DNA from 4 places in the Pseudomonas trutticola BRTCR10 genome. Region 1 is predicted to be linked to each of the others. Evidence: predicted binding sites of a transcription regulator. Region 1 holds the regulator's gene; each other region holds the start of a gene.

Region 1 (4,654 bases):
GCTATGAACAGGTCGCCTACCTCGGTGACGATCTGCCCGACCTGCCGGTGATTCGCCGGGTGGGACTGGGCATGGCCGTTGCCAACGCTGCCGATTTCGTCCGCGAACACGCTCATGGCGTGACCCGGGCCCGTGGCGGCGAAGGTGCCGCCCGTGAATTCTGCGAATTGATCCTGCGCGCCCAGGGCCGCCTCGATGCGGCCAACGCCGCGTACCTGTGAGCCAAACCATGTTTAGCAAAAAATTTCGCAACTTCCTGCTGTTCGGCTGCATCGCGGCGATATTCGCTGCGGTAGGCTACTGGAACATCAGCCCGGAACGCTTCCTCGACAAGCCTCCGGTGACGTCCGTCGACACCCCTATCGACTGGTATGCAACCAATACGCATACCCTGCAATATCTGCCGGACGGCAAAGTGCAGTATGAAATGACTTCCGACAAGGCCGAGCACGTCAAGGCGACCGACATCACGCTGGTCACCAAGCCTGACCTGAACATGTACCGCGGAACGGAGTTTCCGTGGCATGTGACCAGTGAACGCGGCGAAGTGAATTCGGGCGGCACCCAGGTCGAATTGATCGATTCGGTACGCATCAAGCGCACCGATGAGCAAAATCGCGATCTGCTGGTTACCTCCACGCGTATGACCGTGTTCCCGCAGGAACAATATGCGCAGACCGAGCAACCCGTTAGAATCGACGGCGCTGGCGGTGTATCGACTGGCGTGGGAATGAAAGCGTATCTGAAGGAAAGCAGGATACACCTGCTATCGAACGTAAGAGGACAGTATGAGGCTCGTTAAAACCCTCCCTATTTTGCTCAGTCTGGGCGCAGCACTGGGAAGCGTGAGCGCCTGGGCTCTGCCGAACGATCAGCAACAGCCGATCCGCATCCAGGCCGACGACGCCCAACTGGACGACAAGAATGGCATTGCCACTTATAAAGGCGACGTCATCATCACTCAGGGCTCGATGAAGGTTACGGGCAACACCGTGACCATTACTCGCACGCCGGCCGGTGACATCGACGTGGTGACCTCGGTGGGCAACCTCGCCTACTTCGAACAACTGCAGACCGCTGGCGACACCAAGCCTGTTCAGGGCTGGGGCGTGACGATTCAGTACCACGCCGCGCAAAACCGCGTTGTGCTGATCGACAAGGCCAAGGTTGTCGACAAGGACAACAACACGACTCAAGGCGAGAAAATCGTCTATGACACCGTGAAGAAACTGGCCAGCGCCGGTCGCGCTACCGGCAGCAAGGTCACCGAAGCGCGTCCGCGCATCGACATGGTGATCCAGCCGAAGAAGAAAACCGACGAGAAAACCCAGTAATGGCAACTCTGAAAGCTCAGCACCTGGCCAAGGCCTATAAAAGCCGCCAGGTCGTGCGTGACGTCAGCCTGTCGATCGACAGCGGCCAGATCGTCGGCCTGCTCGGCCCGAACGGCGCCGGCAAGACCACCTGCTTCTACATGATCGTCGGCCTGGTCCAGGCCGATCAGGGTCGTGTGCTGATCGACGATCTGGACGTCAGCCACCAGCCAATGCATGGCCGCGCCAAGGCCGGTATCGGCTATCTGCCGCAAGAAGCATCGATCTTCCGCAAACTGTCGGTGGCCGACAACATCATGGCCATCCTCGAGACCCGTCAGGAGCTCGACAAGGCCGGCCGTCGCAAGGAGCTGGAAAGCCTGCTGCAGGAATTCCATATCAGCCACATCCGCGACAACCTCGGCATGAGCCTGTCGGGTGGTGAGCGCCGCCGGGTGGAAATCGCCCGCGCACTGGCAACCGCACCGAAATTCATCCTGCTCGACGAACCGTTCGCCGGTGTCGACCCGATTTCGGTCGGCGACATCAAGCAGATCATCCACCATCTCAAGGCCAAGGGCATCGGTGTACTGATCACCGACCACAACGTGCGTGAGACGCTGGACATCTGCGAAACCGCCTACATCGTCAACGACGGTCAACTGATCGCCGAAGGTGACTCCGCGACCATCCTCGCCAACGATCTGGTGAAGGAAGTGTATCTGGGCCACGAATTCCGCCTCTAAGCGAATAGTGCCCGGTGAGCCGCCCCGGGTGCTGTATCGATTCAAGCTGAATTTAATCCGCTTTAATTGTTACAGCGCTCTAGGCAAACACTTCAGTTTCAGGCATATAATTTGCTTAAGTTTGGCGCTCCGGCGCCCTGTAGTGGATGGCGCATAGCGCCGGCGAATAAGGTGTTAAGCCCCTGCCATGAAACCATCGCTAGTCTTGAGAATGGGCCAGCAGCTGACGATGACACCGCAGCTGCAACAGGCCATCCGCCTGCTCCAATTGTCGACCCTGGATCTGCAACAGGAAATCCAGGAGGCCCTGGAATCCAATCCGATGCTCGAACGCCAGGAAGAAGGCGACGACTTCGACAACTCCGACCCCTTGGCCGACAACGCCGAACAGAAGCCCAACACCGAGATCCAGGAACCTTCCTATCAGGAAACCGCCCCGACGGTGGATAACCTCGAGGACGGCGACTGGAGCGAGCGCATCCCCAACGAGCTTCCGGTCGATACGGCCTGGGAAGACGTCTACCAGACCAGTGCCAGCAGCCTGCCAACCAGCGACGACGACGAGTGGGATTTCACCACCCGCACCTCTGCTGGCGAAAGCCTGCAAAGCCACCTGCTGTGGCAATTGAACCTGGCACCGATGTCCGACACCGATCGCCTGATCGCCGTGACCCTGATCGATTGCATCAACAATCAGGGCTACCTGGACGAAACCCTCGAGGAGATTCTCGAAGCATTCGACCCGGAACTGGACATCGAACTGGACGAGATCGAAGCCGTCCTGCACCGCATCCAGCAATTCGAACCGGCAGGCATTGGCGCCCGCAACCTCAGTGAATGCCTGCTGCTGCAATTACGCCAGCTCTCGGCCAAGACACCTTGGCTGGCTGAAGCCAAACGCTTGGTCACCGATTACATCGACCTGCTCGGCAGCCGCGACTACAGCCAGTTGATGCGCCGCATGAAGCTCAAGGAAGACGAGCTGCGTCAGGTCATCGAACTGGTGCAGAGCCTCAACCCGCGTCCAGGCTCGCAGATTGAATCCACTGAAGCCGAGTACGTCGTCCCGGACGTCATCGTGCGCAAGGACAACGAGCGCTGGCTGGTCGAGCTGAACCAGGAATCCGTGCCACGCCTGCGGGTCAACGCCCAGTACGCCGGATTCGTGCGTCGCGCCGATACCAGCGCCGACAACACCTTCATGCGCAATCAGTTGCAGGAGGCTCGCTGGTTCATCAAAAGCCTGCAAAGCCGCAACGAAACCCTGATGAAAGTGGCCACCCAGATCGTCGAGCATCAGCGCGGCTTCCTGGAATACGGCGACGAAGCCATGAAGCCGCTGGTCCTGCATGACATCGCCGAAGCGGTCGGCATGCATGAATCGACGATTTCCCGGGTGACCACACAGAAATTCATGCATACCCCGCGCGGTATTTATGAACTGAAATACTTTTTCTCCAGCCACGTCAGCACCTCCGAAGGCGGTGAATGCTCGTCCACGGCGATCCGCGCGATCATCAAAAAACTGGTTGCGGCGGAAAATCAGAAAAAGCCGTTGAGTGACAGCAAGATCGCTGGTTTACTGGAGGCACAAGGCATTCAGGTGGCTCGCCGCACCGTCGCCAAGTACCGCGAGTCCTTAGGGATCGCGCCTTCGAGCGAACGCAAGCGGTTGATGTAAGCCACGTTACAGCGTTCCAGTGGCAGGCTATCCAGCCTGCCGCTTTATGCACTGGCAACGAAGGAGAAGCTGTATGCAAGTCAACATCAGTGGACACCAACTGGAAGTGACCCAACCTCTGCGTTCCTACATCGAGGAAAAACTCCAACGACTGGAACGACATTTCGACAAGATCACCAACGTGCAAGTCACGATGTGCGTCGAAAAGCTGAAGCAGAAAATCGAAGCCACCTTGCATATACCCGGCAGCGAAGTGGTCGCCAATGCGGAACATACCGATATGTACGCGGCGATCGACGCCTTGACCGACAAGCTGGATAAACAACTCAAAAAGCATAAGGAAAAGACCCAGAGCCTGCTCCAGGGCGCCACCGGTCGATAACCCCCCATTCCATGATCCGACTTGAAAGTATCCTGACCCCCGGCCGTTCCCTGGTGAACGTGCCGGGCGGCAGTAAAAAGAAAGCCCTCGAACAAATTGCCAACCTGATCGCCCGCGAAGTGCCGGATCTGGAGATGCAAGATGTCTTCGAGGCCCTGATCGCCCGTGAGAAACTCGGCTCTACCGGTTTCGGCAACGGCATCGCCATTCCTCACTGCCGCCTCAAGGGTTGCCAGTCGCCAATCAGCGCCTTGATGCACCTTGAAGCCCCTATCGATTTCGATGCCATCGACGGCGCCCCGGTTGACCTGCTGTTCGTTCTGCTGGTCCCGGAAGCGGCTACCGATGCCCATCTGGAGTTGCTGCGCCAGATCGCCAGCATGCTCGATCGCAAGGACGTGCGCGATAAGCTGCGCAGCGCTCCGAGCAACGAAGCCTTGTACCAGGTCGTACTGGACGAGCAAAACGGGCAGTAATCATGCGCTTGATCATCGTCAGTGGCCGTTCCGGCTCGGGTAAAAGTACCGCCCTG
Region 2 (4,654 bases), 1.3 Mb from region 1:
AAATTTTTTCAATGCGCGTACTTACAAGTTGTAGCCGCGTTCGTTGTGTTGTGCCAGATCGAGGCCCACCGACTCTTCTTCCTCGGTCACACGCAGACCCATCACAGCATCCAGAACCTTGAGGATGATGAAGGTGACGATCGCGGTGTAGATCACCGTGAAGCCGACGCCTTTGCACTGAATCCACACTTGTGCGGCGATGTCGGTGACGGTGCCGAAGCCACCCAGCGACGGTGCGGCGAACACACCGGTGAGGATCGCGCCGAGGATACCGCCGATACCGTGCACGCCGAACGCGTCCAGGGAGTCGTCATAACCGAGTTTGCGTTTGAGGGTGGTGGCGCAGAAGAAGCACACCACGCCCGCCGCTAGACCGATCACCAGTGCGCCCATCGGGCCCACGGTACCGGCAGCCGGAGTAATCGCTACGAGGCCGGCAACCACACCCGAGGCGATGCCCAGTGCGCTTGGCTTACCGTGAGTGATCCACTCGGCAAACATCCAGCCCAGTGCAGCAGCAGCGGTAGCAATCTGGGTAACCAGCATCGCCATACCGGCAGTGCCGTTGGCCGCAGCAGCAGAACCGGCGTTGAAGCCGAACCAGCCAACCCACAGCATCGCCGCGCCCATCAGGGTGTAACCCAGATTGTGCGGAGCCATCGGGGTGGTCGGGAAACCTTTGCGCTTGCCCAGAACCAGGCAGCAGATCAGACCGGCAACACCGGCGTTGATGTGCACCACGGTGCCGCCCGCGAAGTCGAGCACGCCCCAGTCCCACATCAGACCGCCGTTACCGGACCAGACCATGTGCGCGATCGGTGCGTAAACCAGGGTGAACCAGATGCCCATGAAGATCAGCATCGCGGAGAACTTCATCCGCTCGGCGAACGCACCGACGATCAACGCCGGGGTGATGATCGCGAAGGTCATCTGGAAGGTGACGAACACTGCCTCAGGAAACAACGCCGCAGGCCCGGTCAGGCTGGCTGGCGTGATGCCCGCGAGGAACGCCTTGCCGAAGCCGCCGACAAAGGAGTTGAAGTTGACGACGCCCTGCTCCATGCCGGTGGTGTCGAACGCGATGCTGTAGCCGTAAATGACCCACAGGACGCTGATCAGACCGGTAATGGCGAAGCATTGCATCATCACGGAAAGAATGTTTTTCGAGCGAACCATGCCGCCGTAGAACAGCGCCAGGCCCGGGATGGTCATGAACAGCACGAGGGCTGTCGAGGTGAGCATCCAGGCAGTGTCGCCGGAATTGAGGACCGGGGCCGCCACTTCGTCTGCCGCCATAGCAAGGCTTGGCATTACGATGGACAACAGGGCTCCTAGCCCTGCGAATTTACGCAGAGTCATATTGTTTTCTCCTGGGGCGTTGGGGTTTGTGGCGGCGTTTAAATCGCGTCGGTATCGGTTTCGCCGGTACGGATGCGAATCGCCTGTTCCAGATTGACCACGAAGATCTTGCCGTCACCGATCTTGCCGGTGTTGGCCGCCTTGGTTATCGCCTCGATAACCCGATCCAGATCTTTGTCGTCGATGGCCACGTCGATTTTCACCTTGGGCAGAAAATCGACCACATATTCCGCGCCGCGATACAGCTCGGTGTGACCCTTCTGCCGGCCGAAGCCTTTGACTTCAGTAACGGTAATGCCCTGCACGCCGATTTCGGACAGCGACTCGCGCACGTCGTCCAACTTGAACGGCTTGATGATGGCAGTGACTAGCTTCATGAAACTCTCTCCCGAATTGGTGGACTTGCCCCAGGAAAACAAACCCGACTCAAGTCTAAGCGCAGTGCCTGGCTTTGTAACGCATCGCTGACGCCAGCTAACCGCATCAGACGAAACTCCCCGCTTCGCCTGCCGCACTGCATTCGTCACAGCGACTGCATCAGTGCATGGGTCGAAGGTGACTAAGCAGAAACCTTGCCATCTCGCCAAAATCCCCTGATTTCAATCCCTTGGCCGCTGCCGCAAGCCATCCCGCGCAAAAGGCCCAGCGGATACGCACAACAACGGTGCGTCGCCGTCCGTCTGCCTGCGCGAAAAGCGTGCATCCCTGACCACGAGATTGACTATAGACACTGCGTGATACACTGCCGGCCATTGTTTCCAGGACATCCACCATGCTCGCGCCCAAAGACTTCCTCGACGCCCTGAGTGGCACCGCCTCCCGTCTGTTCAGCGGCGACACCCCGCTGCCGAAAGCCGAAATCGAAAGCCAGTTCAAGATGCTGCTGCAGAGTGCCTTCAGCAAACTCGATCTGGTCAGCCGTGAAGAGTTCGATAGTCAGATGGTTGTACTGGCCCGCACACGAGCCCGCCTCGAAAGCCTAGAAGCCAAGGTTGCCGAGATGGAAGCCAAGCTGACACCGCCCGCTGAATAATCCGCGCCCCCTGTAGGAGCTGCCGAAGGCTGCGATCTTTTGATCTCCAGCCCTTCAACCATCCCGGCAACGTCCTACAACCTGCACCACCGCCGTCCGATTGCGCCGAAAAGCCCAGGTTTCTAAGCTCATCCGATGCTGAATGTTCAGCACCGGGTTTGGCGACCTGGACAGCTTAAGGCGCACGACAACCATGATGGCGGCTACATTTACCGCCACATCGTTTCATGGCGGTTGTGCGTGGGAGACCTTCGGGTCTGCCGGGTTCCTTTTGCTCCGGTTCGCCAACCCGCGTACAACTGCCACCCAATCGTTTGGCGACGATTGAGGGCAGCCCCTTAAGCAAGAGGAACTGCTCAATGAATCAAGAAGAGACTTATCTAAAACCTTACATCTTCACCCGCCACAAACTCCCCCTCCACGCCCTCCTCATCCAGAACCAACCCTGGTTCTGCGCCCGAGACCTGAGCCGCCTGCTGCATATCTACCTCAACGAACGCATGCTGCGAAAACTCGATCCCGACCAATACCAGACCCGCAAAACCCTGATCCACAATCAAATCGAAAACACCCTGCTGATCAGCGAATCCGGCATCTACGCCCTCCTCGTCTACCACTACTGCCCCGAATACCGAGCGCTACGCGAATGGCTCACCCACCAGGTCATCCCCACCCTGCGCGACGCCCAACACCCCACCACAAACGAACGTCCACACCTGAGCCTGCTCAGTTGGCCGGACATGACGTTGAGTTTGTTGCACTGGAATAACCAGCCGTGGATTCGGTTGCAGGATGTGCCGCTGATGGTCGTGGAACGGGAAAAGCCGAAACGCTCAGAGGCAGGACCTTGGTGGAAAAGGGCTACACGGATGTTGCAATCGCTATAAACCCGCATGCCTGATCTGAGCCCTGCGCAAATCGTAAGTCGATTGGAGATTCATCCAGAACTCAGGCGTAGTGTTGAGATGAGTGGCAAGTCTGATTGCCAGGTCGGCGCAGATCCTCAGCTGGCATTTCACAAGCTTTTCGATCTCACTTTCGGGCCAGTTCGTGGGCATGGCCAGATCCATGACGGTCATGCCCAACGGCTCCATGAATTCCTTATTCAGAACCTCGCCCGGATGAATCGGGCGCATACCATTGCGGTCCATTTTTCGCCTCCAGAGACTGCATCGAGCGGCCAAACTGGAGCATAGGACACAGAGATACAAGACCGTCGAAAGCCTTTCGCCGGCGTCCTACAACTATTAGGGCATGGCCCTACAAAAATCAGCGTCTGCGCCTGATTACGCGACCTTTCCTCCTTGTACTACGGTGACCAGCGAAGCATTTGTCACCCGAAAAACGAGGCCTCAATGAAAGACAAAAAGAGAAGGAAAAAGCTAGAAGAGATTGTTGGATATCACGCTGAAGCACTTCGGTTAGCCGGAGGTATTTCAGCCAATCAGCGTCGTTTTATTGAGGTAGCGGCCAATTACGGTAAAGAACTCGAACCGGATGGTTGGTTGGCCGGGGGAGGAAGCCAAGTAAGAAATCCCGAAGAAGAAAACTAATGTGGCGCCTCTACTGAACGTGGAAGGGCACCTTGGCAACATCCAGTGAAGGTTTGCCCTCGGATCCGTGTCGCCTGGATTCGCTCTCCCAACTACCCTTCAAAAACCCGCAGGAAGCGGCTCCCCGATTCAGCTCAAGGAACGACCATGTCCCTCTCCATCGTCCACAGTCGCGCCCAGATTGGCGTGGAAGCCCCCGCCGTCACCGTCGAAGTTCACCTGGCCAACGGTCTGCCGTCGCTGACCATGGTCGGCCTGCCCGAGGCGGCGGTGAAGGAGAGCAAGGATCGGGTGCGCAGCGCGATCATCAATTCCGGGCTGCAGTTTCCGGCGCGGCGGATCACTTTGAATCTGGCGCCGGCGGATCTGCCCAAGGACGGCGGGCGGTTTGATCTGGCGATTGCCTTGGGGATTCTGTCGGCGAGTGTGCAGGTGCCGTGTCTGACGCTGGATGATGTGGAGTGTCTGGGTGAGTTGGCGTTGTCCGGCGCAGTACGAGCAGTGCGCGGTGTGTTGCCGGCAGCACTGGCGGCGCGCAAGGCCGGACGGGCGCTGGTGGTGCCGCGGGCGAATGCCGAGGAAGCATGTCTGGCCTCGGGTTTGAAGGTGTACGCGGTGGATCATCTGCTGGAAGCGGTGGCACATTTCAACGGGCACACGCCCGTCGAGCCTTATGTATCGGACGGCTTGATTCATGCCGCCAGACCCT
Region 3 (4,654 bases), 2.8 Mb from region 1:
GGACGAGGAGCTGTTCAAACGGCTGAAATCGATGACCATGATAAAAAACCTCTGGGAATTTGGACGCTTGCCATGTTTTCGGCCATCCCCTGGAAAACTTTAGGCTCATTTGCCAATGAGTCTGCATGCGCCGTCGCGTGTCCTGCTGCGGCACAGTTTAGGGAAGCGACGGGGTCCGCGCCAGTTTTCTCATGAGTGTTTTACATGGCGACTTCCACCTGGCCCGGCGCGGTGACTTGCGCCTTGATGACGCGTTGGGAGTTGAGGTTTTTCACCCGTATCTGTTCTTTCAAACCGCCATTGGCCAGTGCTTCGCCGGGCATGCGCACGGCAAGCGTGCCGCTGCGGGCGGTGATGACCACTTGATCGCCCTTGCGCACGACTTCTGCCTGTTCGAGGTGGACCAGGGTAATGACCTGATCGGCGACCGTTGGTCGGGTTAATTTTTGCCCGATCGCTTCGTCTACCGAGGTCAGAAAACCTTGATTGATCACGCTGATGTCGCGTTCACGCAAGGTCACATCCTGCGGCTCGATAATCCCGGCGCGTTTGAGTGGTCGGGTGGTGGTCACAATCTCGCGAAACAGGCGGACTTGAGCGGGCACGAACACGGTCCAGGGCGAGCTGCCTTCACAGCGAACCTTGACGGTTACCCGGCCCAGCGGACGTGCCGGACTCTCCAGCGACGCTGTCAATTCCTTGTCGCACATAGGCATGCGCATACGGGGGTCGAGCTGGTTGACTTCGATTTCGTAACGGCCTTCCGTTTGACTGGTAGCCAGATAGTCTTCTACGGTGAACTCAAGAAAGCCCTGAGTGACGCCGATAAGCATGTCAGGCAAGGTAACCGCATCAGCAATGGCAGGGCTGCCAGCGAAAAAGAAGCAAACGGCGGACACCGCGCAAAGCCCTCTGCGAAGGGGAGATGTCAGGCGTCGAAAAAATGTCGTTTGAGCGTTCATACGAGTTAAAAAGCAAGCGCCGTGCCGTTTAGCAATGAATGTGCGTCGCAACAACACTTGGCGTTGGTGTAGGAGTCTGGGCATGGCTGGTGTAATGGATTCGGTGAACCAGCGCACGCAACTGGTAGGGCAGAATCGCCTGGAGCTGTTGTTGTTCCGTCTCGACGGTCAGCAGCTCTACGGCATCAACGTGTTCAAGGTGCGGGAAGTGCTGCAATGCCCGTCACTGACGTTGATGCCCAAGTCCAGTCCTGTCGTGTGCGGGGTGGCGAATATCCGGGGGGCGACCATTCCGATCCTTGATCTGGCAATGGCCACCGGCTCGGGTGCGTTGAAAGACAAGAAAAACCCGTTCGTGATCATCACGGAGTACAACACCAAGACCCAGGGTTTCCTGGTCCGCTCGGTGGAGCGCATCGTCAACATGAACTGGGAAGAGATTCATCCACCACCCAAGGGTACCGGTCGCGATCATTACCTGACCGCTGTGACTCGGGTGGACAATCAGTTAGTCGAAATCATCGACGTCGAGAAAGTGCTGGCGGAAGTCGCACCGACGCCGGAAGCGATTTCGGTCGGCGTGGTCGATGTCGAGACCCAGACCAAGGCGTTGTCGCTGCGGGTGCTGACGGTCGATGACTCGTCGGTGGCGCGCAAGCAGGTCACGCGTTGCCTGCAGACGATCGGCGTCGAAGTGGTGGCGTTGAACGACGGCAAGCAGGCGCTGGATTACCTGCGCAAGCTGGTCGACGAGGGCAAGAAGCCGGAAGAAGAGTTCCTGATGATGATCTCCGACATCGAGATGCCGGAGATGGACGGGTACACCCTGACGGCGGAGATCCGCGGCGACGCGCGCATGCAAAAGCTTCATATCATCCTGCATACTTCGTTGTCCGGGGTATTCAATCAGGCGATGGTCAAGAAAGTCGGTGCTGATGACTTCCTGGCCAAATTCCGTCCTGATGACCTGGCATCCCGGGTAGTCGACCGGATCAAAGCAGCAGATATCAGCTAGGGGCCTTTTGCCCCTGGCGGTCAACACGATTTAAGAGGCGGCATCATTGTCTACGGGTAATTTGGATTTCGAACAGTTCCGGGTATTCCTGGAAAAAGCCTGTGGCATTTTGCTCGGTGAAAACAAGCAGTACCTGGTCTCGAGCCGTCTCAACAAACTGATGGAGCAGCAAGGCATCAAATCCCTGGGTGAGCTGGTACAGCGCATCCAGACCCAGCCGCGCAGCGGTTTGCGCGAGCAGGTGGTCGATGCCATGACGACCAACGAAACCCTGTGGTTTCGTGACACCTATCCGTTTGAAGTCTTGAAGAACAAGGTGCTGCCCGAGGCGATCAAGGCCAGTCCCAACCAGCGTCTGCGGATCTGGTCGGCGGCGTGCTCGTCGGGTCAGGAACCGTATTCGCTGTCGATGTCGATCGACGAGTTCGAGCGCAGCAACCTCGGTCAGTTGAAGATGGGCGTGCAGATTGTTGCGACTGACCTGTCCGGCCTCATGCTGACCAACTGCAAGACTGGCGAGTACGACAGCCTGGCGATCGGTCGCGGTTTGTCGCCGGAACGCCTGCAGCGTTACTTCGACCCGAAAGGGCCGGGGCGCTGGGTGATCAAGGCGCCGATCAAGAATCGGGTGGAATTCCGCTCGTTCAACCTGCTCGACAGCTACGCAAGCCTGGGCAAGTTCGACATCGTGTTCTGCCGCAACGTGCTGATCTACTTCTCCGCCGAGGTGAAGAAAGACATCCTGTTGCGCATTCACAGTACGTTGAAGCCGGGCGGTTATCTGTTCCTTGGCGCTTCCGAAGCGCTGAACGGTTTGCCGGATCATTACCAGATGGTCCAGTGCAGCCCGGGGATCATTTACCAGGCGAAGTGATTGCATCGGCAACACAAAAAAACGGGAAGCTCTAAAGGCTTCCCTTTTTTTATGCCTGGCGTTCAAGCTGGAATCACCGCAAAACCCTGTGGGAGCGGGCTTGCCCGCGATAGCGCCATGTCAGTCGATTTAAATTAACCAGACATACCGCCATCGCGGGCAAGCCCGCTCCCACAGGGTTCAGTGTTGGCTGATAGAACGCAGGCAAGCGGCAGAAAAGCGGCATGCGGCGGAAACCGGTTGCCGCTTTTCTGGCATTGCCGCTTTGCCGGCACGGCGCAAGCCCCCGGTTTTCGGGCGTTTCTCGCATTGGCACGGCGCTTGCTAAAGCTCAGTTACGAAAAACCGGTCACCCGAAGGTTCCCGACATGAGCATCAGCTTCGATAAAGCGCTCGGCATTCACGAAAAGGCTCTTGGCTTCCGCGCCCAGCGTGCCGAAGTCCTGGCGAACAACATCGCCAACGCCGATACCCCGAACTACAAGGCTCGGGATCTGGACTTCTCCAAAGTGCTTGAAGCACAGACCCAGAAGAACGCCAACGGCACCATCGCCCTGAACATGACCAACAGCCGTCACATCGAGGCTGAAGGTCTGGGCAATGGCGACGAATCGCTGCTGTATCGCACGCCGATGCAACCGTCGATCGACCAGAACACCGTGGACGCTCAACTGGAACAGTCGAACTACGCGGAAAACGCCGTTGGCTTCCAGGCCAGCTTCACCCTGCTCAACAGCAAATTCAAAGGGCTGGTGTCAGCCCTGCGCGGAGAGTAATCCATGTCCCTGTCCAGCGTTTTCAACATTGCCGGCAGCGGCATGAGCGCACAGACCACGCGTCTGAACACCGTGGCCTCGAACATCGCCAACGCCGAGACCGTCTCGTCGAGCATCGACCAGACCTATCGCGCCCGTCACCCGGTGTTCGCCACCATGTTCCAGGGTGGCCAGAACAGCGGCAGCAACTCGCTGTTCCAGAGCCAGGATGCCGCCGGTCAAGGCGTGCAGGTGCTCGGCGTGGTCGAAGACCAGAGCAATCTCGAAGCGCGTTACGAGCCGAACCATCCGGCCGCCGACGCCAAGGGCTACGTCTACTACCCGAACGTCAACGTGGTGGAAGAAATGGCTGACATGATTTCCGCGAGCCGGTCGTTCCAGACCAACGCCGAAATGATGAACACCGCCAAAACCATGATGCAGAAGGTGCTGACCCTCGGTCAGTAATAAGGGGCGACTGTCATGAGTGTTACCGATTCCACCGGCTCCCTGAGCCTGAAGGACATCCTGGCGAACTCCTCGAAAAAAACGAGCAGTACGACCACGGGTGGCATCGCCTCGGCCACCAACAGCGCCACTGGCGGCAAGGCGCTGGGCAAGGATGCGTTCCTGCAACTGCTGGTTACCCAGCTGAAAAACCAGAACCCGCTCGATCCGCAAGACAACAGCGCGTTCGTTGCGCAGTTGGCGCAGTTCAGCAGCCTGGAAGGCATCACCACGCTGAACTCCACCGTGAGTGGCCTGGCCGGCAACTACAACTCTTCGCAAGCGTTGCAGGCATCTTCGCTGGTGGGTCGCAACGTGATCGTGCAGACCAATAGCGCGCAACTCGATGATCCGAGCAAAGGCCTTACCGGTTCGTTGAACCTGTCGACGTCCATCGCTGGCGGCACCGTGACCGTTACCGACAAGGATGGCAAAGCCGTACGCGTCATCGATCTGGGCAGTCGCGCGGCCGGCAACGCCAGCTTCACCTGGGATGGCAAGGACAAGGACGGCGCGCTGGTGCCTGCCGGAACTTACACCT
Region 4 (4,654 bases), 990 kb from region 1:
GGTCTGCCTGATCACCGCGTTGGCTGGTTTTGGGGGACGCTTCGCATCCCATCGGTGATAAATCCCCTCGCCACAATGGTTGTGTGCAAATTCGCGGCGCATCTCCAGGATGATGTTTTTTTCATCTTTGCCCGCTGTAATCCTTTTGAACCAACTTTCGGCGTACCAGTCGATTTAGGTGTAAGCCCATTTGCGGGTTTGATCGAGGAGGCACCGATGCAAAAGTGGAAAGTCACTTTCGTGGATGATCACGGTGAAATTGTCGATGAGGTCTTCGAGCGAGCCGAGTGCCCGAGCGACGATGAGGCCGCGCGACTGATCAAGGAGCGGCTCCTGCCTGTGGCCGCCGAACTGGATCTGAACGATCTGGAAGGGCGCACCGCCGATGCCGGCGTGAAAAACCTGAAAACCCAGAACAGCATCGAAATCCGCAGCATCACTCCAATCTGAAATTCTTCCTGTCACTTGAAGCACCAGGCCTTGGCAGCGGCTCTATCTTGGGGCTACTCTGCAAGCGAGATCAGCGAACGGATCGCTAAGGTCTGGTCTTGTCAGCTACATGCTTGTTTCCCGCGCGCAACCACGTTGCCGTAGTACTTTGGCCAAAGGCCCGGGGCGGGAATACGGAAAGTCTATCCATCTATCCGAGGGGGACGATTCATGAGCACAGCCTATCAAGAAGACATCAGCAGCAATGTTCTGCGCCGCATGAAAGAAGGCGGTTTCGATTTTTCCCGCTTCCATCCCATTGAGTTCTACGCCATTTTCCCGGACGAGGAGCGGGCGCGCAGGGCGGCAGGCAAGTTTCGCGGTGAATCCATCAATGCCCAGGTCAGCGTGCGCGACGACGGCGCGTGGTCTCTGGAGTTGAGCAAAGTGATGTACGCGACATATGACGATATCGGCGATTTCGAGCAGGGGTTTTCTGCCGTGGTCGAACCGCTGGGTGGCATTATCGAGGGCTGGGGCGTCAAGCAGGAGGTGCGCAATCGCTACCGTCTGAACTGATCTCTTGCAGTAACTATTAAGCAACGGCTGACCTTTGGGTTGGCCGTTGTCGTTTCCGGCGTTCGAAAACCGCTGCGGCAAAACCCTGAAACAAGAATCCGAGGCAAAAAAAAGCCACCGGAGAGGGTGGCTAAAAGGGAAGACCGATAAGGAGAGGAAACCGGTCAGGGTTACAGCGGGGCGGGCTGCGACGGCAGCCCAGAGCAGTTGAGCCGGGCACTTCCCGGCGCGGTGGCCGATGAAGTTTTGCAGCGAATGCGCGGATTATCCGCAGCCGTCGCCGAGCAGTGAAATCAACTCTGACTATGCTGGTGATAGGCGATGCAGTGCGTCGCAATGAAGCGGGGGCAATCAGGTTGGGGCATTTGCCGCACAGGAATGGTGCGACGCCTGCGACGTGAATATCCAACCGATTGAAATCAAAGCGTTTATGCCGATGGCACGGGCCTTGCGAAGGCCTGTAGGTCCGGGTGACAAGGAGTACGGCATGATCCGCACCTATTTTGATGAGATGTACGATGCCGGCGGCCAGGTTCGCCCGCATTACCGGGAGTTCGCCCGATGGCTGGCCGACACGCCTGACGAGCTGCTGGCTCAACGGCGGCGCGAGGCCGATTTGCTGTTCCATCGCGCCGGCATCACGTTCACGCTCTACGGCGATGAGCAGGGCACCGAGCGCCTGATTCCTTTCGACACCATTCCGCGGAGCATTCCCGCCAGCGAGTGGCGGATCGTCGAACGCGGCTGCATCCAGCGGGTCAAGGCGCTGAACATGTTTCTCGCCGACCTTTATCACGAGCAACGCATCATCAAGGCCGGGATCATTCCCGCCGAACAGGTCCTGGCCAACGAGCAATACCAGTTGGCGATGCAAGGCCTGGACCTGCACCGCGATATCTACTCGCATATTTCCGGCGTTGATCTGGTGCGCGACGGCGACGGCACCTATTACGTGCTCGAAGACAATCTGCGCACGCCTAGCGGCGTCAGCTACATGCTCGAAGACCGCAAGATGATGATGCGCCTGTTCCCTGAGCTGTTCGCCGCCCAGCGCATCGCGCCCATCGACCATTACCCGAACCTGTTGCTCGACACACTGAAAAGCTCCAGCCCTATCGACGATCCGAGCGTGGTGGTACTGACGCCGGGACGTTTCAACAGCGCGTTCTTCGAACACGCGTTTCTGGCGCGGGAAATGGGTGTGGAACTGGTGGAGGGCGCCGATCTGTTCGTGCGTGACGACAAAGTGTTCATGCGCACCACTGACGGCCCGAAAGCGGTGGACGTCATCTATCGCCGTCTCGACGATGCGTTTCTCGATCCGCTGGCCTTCAACTCCGACTCGATGCTCGGCGTACCGGGGCTGCTATCGTCCTACCGCTCCGGCAATGTGGTGTTGGCTAACGCTATCGGTACCGGCGTGGCGGACGATAAGTCGGTGTATCCGTTTGTCACCGACATGATCCGCTTCTACCTCGACGAAGAGCCGATCCTGAAGAACGTGCCGACCTGGCAATGCCGCAACCCGTCTGAACTTTCCCATGTGCTGGCCAATCTTCCAGATCTGGTGGTCAAGGAAACCCAGGGCTCCGGTGGTTACGGGATGCTCGTCGGGCCGGCGGCAACGACGGCGGAAATCGATGCGTTCCGCGAGCGGATCAAAGCCAAGCCGCATGCCTACATCGCGCAACCGACGCTGTCGCTGTCGACCTGTCCGACCTTTGTCGAAAACGGCATTGCGCCGCGCCACATCGACTTGCGCCCGTTCGTATTGTCCGGTCGCGAAACCCGGATGGTGCCCGGCGGTTTGACCCGTGTCGCCCTGCGCGAAGGCTCCCTGGTGGTGAATTCCTCCCAAGGTGGCGGAACCAAGGACACCTGGGTGGTCGAGGATTGAAGGAAGCTTGCCATGTTAAGTAGAACTGCCTCGGATCTGTATTGGATGTCGCGTTACCTGGAGCGGGCGGAAAACCTCGCACGGATGCTCGACGTCAGTTATTCGCTGTCGCTGATGCCGCAGGACGGTCGCGGCGATGGTCTGCACGAATTGGCCATGCCGTTGTTGATCACCGGCACCCTCGACGATTACCTGGAGCGCCACGGCGATCTGCACGCCGAACGTCTGCTGCATTTCTTCGCTCTGGATGCGGCCAATCCGGCGAGCATCTACAGTTGCCTCGGCGCGGCGCGGGCCAGTGCTCACGCGGTGCGTGGCCGGATCACCGCAGATATGTGGGAAAACATCAACGCCACGTGGCTGGAGATTCGCGGCATCGCCGAACAGGGGCTGAGCCGCTATGGCATGAGTCGTTTCTGTGAATGGATCAAGGAACGCTCACACCTGTTCCGTGGTGCCTCTTACGGCACGATCATGCGCAACGATGCGTTTCGCTTCATTCGCCTCGGCACTTTTATCGAACGTGCGGACAACACGCTGCGGTTGCTCGATGCCCGTTACGAGATGGCGGGCGATCAGGCCGAAGCGGTCAGCGACGGCACCGCTCATGCGTATTACCAGTGGAGTGCCTTGCTGCGGGCCTTGTCATCATTCGAGGCCTACACCGAGATTTATCGCGATGCGCCCGGCGCCCGACATGTGGCGGAGCTGCTGCTGTTGCGCGCCGATGTGCCGCGCTCCTTGCGCGCCTGCACCGAGGAGATCGACCAGATCCTAGCGCAGCTGCCGGGGGCCAACGGTCGGCCGGCACAGCGACTGGCGGCAGAAATGGATGCACGCCTGCGCTACACCGGCATTCACGAAATTCTCGAAGAAGGCCTGCACGCCTGGCTCACCGAATTCATCCCGCTGGTACGCCAGTTGGGCAACGCCATTCACAGTTCATACCTGGAGGCTGCATGAGACTTTCCATAAGCCACGAGACCACCTATCACTATGAAGATCAGGTGCGGGCGAGCATCCAGTATCTGCGACTGACACCTCACGACAGCGAGCGTCAGCACGTGCTGAGCTGGCAGCTGGACCTGCCACGCCCGGTGCGCGCGCAGCTCGATCCGTTCGGCAACATCCTGCATGTGCTGACCATGGATGAACCGCATGAAGAGATCATCATTGGCGCCCGGGGGCAGGTCGATATCGACGAGTTGCGCGAGGCCGAGCATGAGAGTCAGTCGGCGCTGCCGTTCCTGCGTTTCACCCGGCTGACCGAAGCAGACGAAGCTCTGCGCGCGTTTGCGGCGAAATCCTGCAAGCAACGGCGTGACCGCACGGCGCTGATCGATTTGATGCACGGCTTGAATCAACACATGACCTACACGCCGGGCTCGACCGAAGTCGACACCAGCGCGGCCGAGGCTTTTGCCGGACGCTCGGGTGTTTGCCAGGACCACGCCCACGCGTTTCTGGCCTGCGCGCGCAGTCTGGGGATTCCATCGCGTTATGTGTCGGGGTATCTGTACAGCGAAGATTGCGAACATCTGGCCAGCCATGCCTGGGCGGAAGCGTGGCTGGATGACGCCTGGTACAGCTTTGACGTGACCAATGAACTGGCGCGGCCGGAACGGCATTTGAAACTGGCGGTGGGTCTGGATTATCTCGACGCCTGCCCGGTACGCGGCATGCGCCGGGGCGGCGGGTGTGAGCAGATGCATGCAAAGGTGTTCGTTTCGCCGACACCTGCGCCGGTCA

What was found. The regulator sigma-54, encoded in region 1, starts transcription at its own class of promoters, with help from an activator protein. The targets are predictions, from matches to a motif close to ANTGGCATNNANNTTGCTNT.
Region 2: the regulator sigma-54 is predicted to act here: its motif matches at 1,920-1,939, upstream of glnK (P-II family nitrogen regulator).
Region 3: the regulator sigma-54 is predicted to act here: its motif matches at 3,160-3,179, upstream of flgB (flagellar basal body rod protein FlgB).
Region 4: the regulator sigma-54 is predicted to act here: its motif matches at 1,444-1,463, upstream of ACVVH8_RS09240 (circularly permuted type 2 ATP-grasp protein).

What each region holds. Positions count from the first base shown of each region.
Region 1 is NZ_CM149552.1:1,062,173-1,066,826, reverse strand. Features, by position in the region: gene ACVVH8_RS04565 (KdsC family phosphatase) at 1-221, shown strand, start outside; gene lptC (LPS export ABC transporter periplasmic protein LptC) at 230-802, shown strand; gene lptA (lipopolysaccharide transport periplasmic protein LptA) at 789-1,334, shown strand; gene lptB (LPS export ABC transporter ATP-binding protein) at 1,334-2,059, shown strand; gene ACVVH8_RS04545 (RNA polymerase factor sigma-54) at 2,247-3,740, shown strand; gene hpf (ribosome hibernation-promoting factor, HPF/YfiA family) at 3,814-4,122, shown strand; gene ptsN (PTS IIA-like nitrogen regulatory protein PtsN) at 4,134-4,598, shown strand; gene rapZ (RNase adapter RapZ) at 4,601-4,654, shown strand, end outside.
Region 2 is NZ_CM149552.1:6,344,355-6,349,008, forward strand. Features, by position in the region: gene ACVVH8_RS28905 (ammonium transporter) at 22-1,359, opposite strand; gene glnK (P-II family nitrogen regulator) at 1,398-1,736, opposite strand; gene ACVVH8_RS28915 (accessory factor UbiK family protein) at 2,132-2,392, shown strand; gene ACVVH8_RS28920 (BRO-N domain-containing protein) at 2,752-3,279, shown strand; gene ACVVH8_RS28925 (HigA family addiction module antitoxin) at 3,274-3,543, opposite strand; gene ACVVH8_RS28930 (protein-tyrosine phosphatase family protein) at 3,748-3,945, shown strand; gene ACVVH8_RS28935 (YifB family Mg chelatase-like AAA ATPase) at 4,093-4,654, shown strand, end outside.
Region 3 is NZ_CM149552.1:4,892,531-4,897,184, reverse strand. Features, by position in the region: gene flgM (flagellar biosynthesis anti-sigma factor FlgM) at 1-39, opposite strand, end outside; gene flgA (flagellar basal body P-ring formation chaperone FlgA) at 201-962, opposite strand; gene ACVVH8_RS22240 (chemotaxis protein CheV) at 1,045-1,977, shown strand; gene cheR (protein-glutamate O-methyltransferase CheR) at 2,024-2,851, shown strand; gene flgB (flagellar basal body rod protein FlgB) at 3,220-3,627, shown strand; gene flgC (flagellar basal body rod protein FlgC) at 3,631-4,074, shown strand; gene flgD (flagellar hook assembly protein FlgD) at 4,090-4,654, shown strand, end outside.
Region 4 is NZ_CM149552.1:2,050,226-2,054,879, forward strand. Features, by position in the region: gene ACVVH8_RS09230 (hypothetical protein) at 217-450, shown strand; gene ACVVH8_RS09235 (ribonuclease E inhibitor RraB) at 661-1,008, shown strand; gene ACVVH8_RS09240 (circularly permuted type 2 ATP-grasp protein) at 1,496-2,905, shown strand; gene ACVVH8_RS09245 (alpha-E domain-containing protein) at 2,918-3,868, shown strand; gene ACVVH8_RS09250 (transglutaminase family protein) at 3,865-4,654, shown strand, end outside.